DNA from 3 places in the Pseudomonas oryzae genome. Region 2 is predicted to be linked to each of the others. Evidence: predicted binding sites of a transcription regulator. Region 2 holds the regulator's gene; each other region holds the start of a gene.

Evidence for each region. Region 2 encodes sigma-54, which starts transcription at its own class of promoters, with help from an activator protein. Its sites were predicted from a motif close to ANTGGCATNNANNTTGCTNT; they were not measured.
Region 1: glnA (type I glutamate--ammonia ligase) is a predicted target of sigma-54. The motif match lies at 1,225-1,244, and genes of this name have one in related genera.
Region 3: BLT78_RS08655 (CmpA/NrtA family ABC transporter substrate-binding protein) is a predicted target of sigma-54. The motif match lies at 925-944, and genes of this name have one in related genera.

What each region holds. Positions count from the first base shown of each region.
Region 1 is NZ_LT629751.1:3,255,846-3,258,112, reverse strand. Features, by position in the region: gene glnA (type I glutamate--ammonia ligase) at 1-1,131, opposite strand, end outside; gene thiI (tRNA uracil 4-sulfurtransferase ThiI) at 1,460-2,267, shown strand, end outside.
Region 2 is NZ_LT629751.1:94,717-96,983, reverse strand. Features, by position in the region: gene lptB (LPS export ABC transporter ATP-binding protein) at 1-321, shown strand, start outside; gene BLT78_RS00480 (RNA polymerase factor sigma-54) at 532-2,022, shown strand; gene hpf (ribosome hibernation-promoting factor, HPF/YfiA family) at 2,095-2,267, shown strand, end outside.
Region 3 is NZ_LT629751.1:1,962,455-1,964,721, reverse strand. Features, by position in the region: gene BLT78_RS08655 (CmpA/NrtA family ABC transporter substrate-binding protein) at 1-804, opposite strand, end outside; gene acnB (bifunctional aconitate hydratase 2/2-methylisocitrate dehydratase) at 1,012-2,267, opposite strand, start outside.

The DNA of each region.
Region 1 (2,267 bases), 1.5 Mb from region 2:
GGCCATCAGCAGAGCGGCGAAGGCCAGGTACGGGTTGGCCGACGGATCCGGGAAGCGCGCCTCGATACGACGGCCCTTCGGGCTGGCGACGTACGGGATGCGGATGGAAGCGGAACGGTTGCGGGCCGAGTAGGCCAGCATCACCGGAGCCTCGAAGCCCGGGACCAGACGCTTGTAGGAGTTGGTCGACGGGTTGGTCAGGGCGTTCAGCGCCTTGCCGTGCTTGATGATGCCGCCGATGAAGTACAGGGCGGTATCGGACAGGCCGGCATAGCCTTCACCGGCGAAGGTGTTCTTGCCGTCTTTGGCGATGGACATGTGCACGTGCATGCCCGAACCGTTGTCGCCGTACAGCGGCTTCGGCATGAAGGTCACGGTCTTGCCGTAGGCGGCGGCGACGTTCTGCACGCAGTACTTGAGGTTCTGCACTTCGTCGGCCTTGGCGACCAGGGTGTTGAACTTCACGCCGATCTCGTTCTGGGCGCCGGCCACTTCGTGGTGGTGCACCTCGACGATCTGACCCATCTCTTCCAGGGCGTTGCACATGGCGGTACGGATCTCGTGATCCGGGTCGGCCGGCGGGGTCGGCAGGTAGCCGCCCTTGACGGCGATGCGGTGGCCGTTGTTGCCCTGGCCGCCGTTCATGTCGGCGTCGCTGTTCCAGGCTGCCTGCTCGGAGAAGATCTTGAACATGGAGCCGGACATGTCCGACTTGTACTTCACGGAGTCGAAGATGAAGAACTCCGGCTCCGGACCGGCGAACACGGTGTCACCGATACCGGTGGTCTTCAGGTATTCCTCGGCGCGCTTGGCGATGGCGCGCGGGTCGCGCTCGTAGCCCTGCAGGGTGGACGGCTCGATCACGTCGCAGACCAGGATCAGGGTCGGCTCTTCGGTGAACGGATCCATCACGGCGGTGCTGTCGTCCGGGCGCAGGATCATGTCGGAGGCTTCGATGCCCTTCCAGCCTTCGATGGAGGAGCCGTCGAACATCTTGCCATGCTCGAAGAAGTCTTCGTCGGCGTCACGTGCCGGCATGGTGATGTGGTGCTGGCGGCCCTTCGGGTCGGTGAAACGGAGATCGACCCACTTCGCGTCGTGTTCTTGAATCAGTTGCAGCGCCTTCGACATGCTGTCCTCCAGGGTGTGCAGGCGGGGGATATTGGTATCCGGGAGTTGGTTGGCCCGGATCCGAAACCGCCGGAAAAATTTGGCCCGATTGCATAGGCAAGTAGCGTGCCAGTGCCCGTTAATGGACGCCAGCCCCCGGAATATGGGGCTTTTCGGGGCAGCGCTCACATGGATAGCCAATATTGTGCACCAAGCAAGTGCTTGCAAGTCTCCGGTAGCCCTATTTTGGTGCGAATTTGCCGTTGCGCGGATTTCTGCTCAAGGCTTGAGCAATTCCGCTATAATCTGCGCCCTTTTTTCCGCCCGGCTGCTGCACCCCTCGCCCATCATGAAACTCATCGTCAAACCCTTCGCCGAGATCACCATCAAGAGCCGGCCGGTGCGCAAGCAGTTCATCCGCCAGCTCGGCAAGAACATCCGCGCGGTGCTCAGGGATCTCGACGCCGACCTGCGGGTCGAGGGCGAGTGGGACAACGTCGAGCTGCAGACCGCCGCCCGCGATCCGCAGGTGCTGCGCGAGATGCTCGCCCGCCTGCGCTGCACGCCGGGCATCGCCCACTTCCTCGAGGTCCACGAGTACCCGCTGGGCGATTTCGACGACGTCACCGAGAAGTGCAAGCACCATTTTGGTGCGAAGCTCGCCGGCAAGGTGTTCGCTGTGCGCTGCAAGCGCTCGGGCAACACCCACGACTTCTCCTCGGTCGACCTGGCCGCCCACGTCGGCAGCCGCCTGCGCCGCGAGTGCGGGGCCGCCGGCATCGACCTCAAGCATCCCGAAGTCGAGGTGCGCTTCGAGGCGCGCTACGACCGCCTGCTGGTCGAGCACGCCCGCCACGAGGGCATGGGCGGCTACCCGCTGGGCTCGATCGAACAGACCCTGGTACTGATGTCCGGCGGCTTCGACTCCACCGTGGCGGCCTACCAGATGATGCGCCGCGGCCTGCTCACCCACTTCTGCTTCTTCAACCTCGGCGGCCGTGCCCACGAGCTGGGGGTGATGGAAGTCGCCCACTACCTGTGGGAGAAGTTCGGCCGCTCGCACCGCGTGCTGTTCGTCAGCGTGCCGTTCGAGGAAGTGGTCGGTGAGATCCTCGCCAAGGTCGACAACAGCCAGATGGGCGTGGTGCTCAAGCGCA
Region 2 (2,267 bases):
ATGAGCCTGTCCGGCGGCGAACGGCGGCGCGTGGAGATCGCCCGCGCCCTGGCCAGCGACCCGAAGTTCATCCTGCTCGACGAGCCCTTCGCCGGCGTCGACCCGATCTCGGTGGGCGACATCAAGCAGATCATCCACCACCTGAAGAGTCGCGGCATCGGCGTGCTGATCACCGATCACAACGTGCGCGAAACCCTGGACATCTGCGAGACGGCCTACATCGTCAACGCCGGCCAGTTGATCGCCGAGGGCGACGCCGAGAGCATCCTCGCCAACCAGCTGGTGAAGGACGTCTACCTGGGTCAAGAGTTCCGCCTGTAAGTCCCTCCCACCGCTTCACGCATGAGCCGCACGCCCGCCGTACCGCGCGGGCGTCGCATATCCCTACCTGACTGCGGCTTTTCGCCTGCCTGTCAAGCCTAGGCAAACTGGCAAATATCGGGCATATAATTTGCTATCAGCGGCGCCCCGGCGCCCAGCAGTGGACAGCGCGCAGGCGCTGGCAGACCCCAAGGTGCCAACTCCCAAGCCATGAAACACTCGCTAGTCCTCAAGATGGGCCAGCAGCTGACGATGACCCCGCAGCTGCAACAAGCCATTCGTCTGCTCCAGCTGTCGACCCTCGACCTGCAGCAGGAAATCCAGGAAGCCCTCGACTCCAATCCGATGCTCGAGCGCCAGGAAGACGGCGATGATTTCGACAGCGGCGACCCGCTGGCCGAAGGCGACGCCACTCACGGTGCGGCGAGCCTGGAGGGCGGCAGCGTCAGCGTCGAACGCGACCCCGACAGCCTCGACGAAGGCCAGTGGGAAGAACGCATCCCCAGCGAGCTGCCGGTGGACACCGCCTGGGAGGACATCTACCAGACCAGTGCCAGCAGCCTGCCGAGCAGCGAGGACGACGAGTGGGACTTCACCGCGCGCACCTCCTCCGGTGAAAGCCTGCAGAGCCACCTGCTCTGGCAGCTCAACCTGACCCCGATGAGCGACAACGACCGGCTGATCGCCATGTCGATCATCGACGCCATCAACAACGACGGCTACCTCGAGGAAAGCCTCGAGGACATCCTCACCTCCCTCGATCCCGAGCTGGGCATCGAACTGGACGAGGTGGAGATGGTGCTGCACCGCGTGCAGCAGTTCGAGCCGCTGGGCATCGGCGCGCGCGACCTCAGCGAGTGCCTGCTGCTGCAGCTCAACCAGCTGCCGGCCACCACCCCCTGGCTCGACGAAGCGCGCCGCGTGGTGCGCGAATACCTCGACCTGCTCGGCAGTCGCGACTACAGCCAGCTGATGCGCCGCCTGCGGGTCAAGGAAGACGAACTGCGCCAGATAGCCGAGCTGATCCAGCGCCTCAATCCGCGTCCCGGCGCGCAGATCGAGGCCAGCGAAGCCGAGTACGTGGTGCCCGACGTGATCGTGCGCAAGGACAACGAGCGCTGGCTGGTCGAGCTCAATCCCGACGCCATGCCGCGCCTGCGCGTCAACCCGCACTACGCCGGCCTGGTGCGCCGCGCCGACTCCAGCGCCGACAACACCTACATGCGCAACCAGCTGCAGGAAGCGCGCTGGTTCATCAAGAGCCTGCTCAGCCGCAACGAGACGCTGATGAAGGTCGCCACCCAGATCGTCGAGCTGCAGCGCGGCTTCCTCGAATACGGCGAGGAGGCGATGAAACCGCTGGTACTGCACGACATCGCCGAGGCGGTGGGCATGCACGAGTCGACCATCTCGCGGGTCACCACGCAGAAGTACATGCATACCCCGCGCGGCATCTACGAACTCAAGTATTTCTTCTCCAGCCATGTCAGCACCGCCGAGGGTGGCGAATGCTCGTCGACGGCGATCCGCGCCATCATCAAGAAGCTGGTGGCCGCGGAAAATCCGAAAAAGCCGTTGAGTGACAGCAAGATCGCTGGTTTACTGGAAGAGCAGGGGATTCAGGTGGCCCGCCGGACAATTGCCAAGTACCGGGAATCCCTGGGCATTGCGCCATCGAGCGAGCGCAAGCGACTGGTGTAACGACTGATCGCGAACACAGTTATTCGATGACGGGGCAACCCGTCAGCAACGTGGGTAATAAGGAGAAGCGGTATGCAAGTCAATATCAGTGGCCAACACCTGGAAGTGACCGACACTCTGCGCAACTACGTGAACGAGAAGTTCGAGCGCCTGGCACGCCATTTCGACCGCATCACCAACGTTCAGGTGATCATGCAGGTGGAGAAACTGAAGCAGAAGATCGAAGCTACCCTGCACGTTGCCGG
Region 3 (2,267 bases), 1.9 Mb from region 2:
TAGCTGGGCGGTGCTGCGGCGGTTCTCCAGGCCCTGGTCGATGAAGCGGCAGGCTTCGAGCAGGGCCATGGTCAGGGCGCGGGCGCTGTTCGGGCACTGATCGACGAACGCGCGGGTGACGCCGAGGACCTTCTCCGGGTGATCCGGCCAGATCGACTGGCTGGTGGCGACGGTGAAGCCGAGGTTCTCGTCCACCGCGTGGGCGCCCCAGGGATCGCCGGCGCAGAAGCCGTCGATGCGTCCGGCCCGCAGGTGGGTGACCATCTGCGCCGGCGGCACCACCACGCTGTGCACGTCGGTGAGCGGGTGGATGCCATGGCTGGCCAGCCAGTAGTACAGCCACAGGGCGTGGGTGCCGGTGGGGAAGGTGTGGGCGAGGGTCAGGCGTGCACCGCTCTGGTGCGTGCGCGCGCGCAGTGCTTCGCCGTCGGTCACGCCGGCCGCGCGCAGGGCCTGACTCAGGGTGATCGACTGACCGTTCTGGTTGAGGCCCATGAGGATGGCCATGGGCGTTACCGGGCTGCCGAGGCCGAGATGGATGCCGTAGACCTGGCCGTAGAGCATCTGTGCGGCATCCAGCTCGCCGCTGAGCAGCTTGTCGCGCAGGCCGGCCCAGGAGGCCTGGCGGCGCAGGTTGAGGGTCAGGCCGTAGGGCTGGGCGAAGCCCTGGGTGGCGGCGACGATCAGCGGCGCCGAGTCGGCCAGGGCCATGAAGCCGAGTTCGAGGACGTTCTTTTCCGGGGCATCCGAGCCGGCGACCCAGGCCAGGGCGTCGGTGCGAGGCATTGCGTGGTGGTCGGTCATCGCGTGTGTTCCATCGCTGCACAAAAAAGCGCCGTACCGGCCATCGCGCGGGGCGACAGTCGGGTACGACGCCATTGTCGGGGAACGGCTCCGCCGTTGGAGCGTTCTGCTGACTCGAGCAAAGCAAGCGCTGTGCCAGGAGGCAGAAAAGAAGAAGCCCCGCACGGGGCGGGGCTTCTTCCTACAGCGGTCTAGCGCTTACCGGACTCAGGCCTGCAGCACCGGGATGTTGGCCTTGGCGGCGGCATCCTTGTACTCGGCGATCTGGTCGAAGGACAGGTAGCGATAGACGTCGGCAGCCATGCTGTCGATGTTCTTCGCGTACTCCATGTACTCCTCGACGGTCGGCAGCTTGCCGAGGATGGAGGCGACAGCCGCCAGCTCAGCAGAAGCCAGGAACACGTTGGTGGCGTCGCCCAGACGGTTCGGGAAGTTACGGGTCGAGGTGGAGACCACGGTGGAACCGGTCTGCACGCGAGCCTGGTTACCCATGCACAGCGAGCAGCCCGGCATTTCCATGCGCGCGCCAGCCTTGCCGTAGATGCCGTAGTAGCCTTCCTCGGTCAGCTGGTGGGCGTCCATCTTGGTCGGCGGAGCCAGCCACAGACGGGTCGGAATACCACCCTTGACCTTGTCCAGCAGCTTGCCGGCGGCGCGGAAGTGACCGATGTTGGTCATGCAGGAACCGATGAACACTTCGTCGATCTTCTGACCGGCTACGGTGGACAGCAGGCGGGCATCGTCCGGATCGTTCGGCGCGCAGAGAACCGGCTCCTTGATCTCGGCCAGGTCGATCTCGATGACGGCGGCGTATTCGGCGTCGGCATCGGCGCTCAGCAGCTGCGGGTTGGCCAGCCAGGCTTCCATGGCCTGGGCGCGACGCTCCAGGGTACGGGCATCGCCGTAGCCTTCGCCGATCATCCAGCGCAGCATGGTGATGTTGGACTTCAGGTACTCGGCGATGGCGTCTTCCGGCAGCTTGATGGTGCAACCGGCAGCCGAACGCTCGGCGGAGGCGTCGGACAGCTCGAACGCCTGCTCGACGGTCAGGCCTTCGAGGCCTTCGATCTCGAGGATGCGGCCGGAGAAGATGTTCTTCTTGCCCTTCTTCTCGACGGTCAGCAGGCCAGCCTGGATCGCGTAGTAGGGGATGGCATGGACCAGGTCACGCAGGGTGATACCCGGCTGCATCTTGCCCTTGAAGCGCACCAGCACGGATTCCGGCATGTCCAGCGGCATCACGCCGGTGGCGGCGGCGAAGGCGACCAGGCCGGAACCGGCCGGGAAGGAGATGCCGATCGGGAAACGGGTGTGCGAGTCACCACCGGTACCGACGGTGTCCGGCAGCAGCATGCGGTTCAGCCAGCTATGGATGATGCCGTCGCCCGGACGCAGGGACACGCCGCTGCGGTTCATGATGAAGTCCGGCAGGGTGTGGTGGGTCTTGACGTCGATCGGCTTCG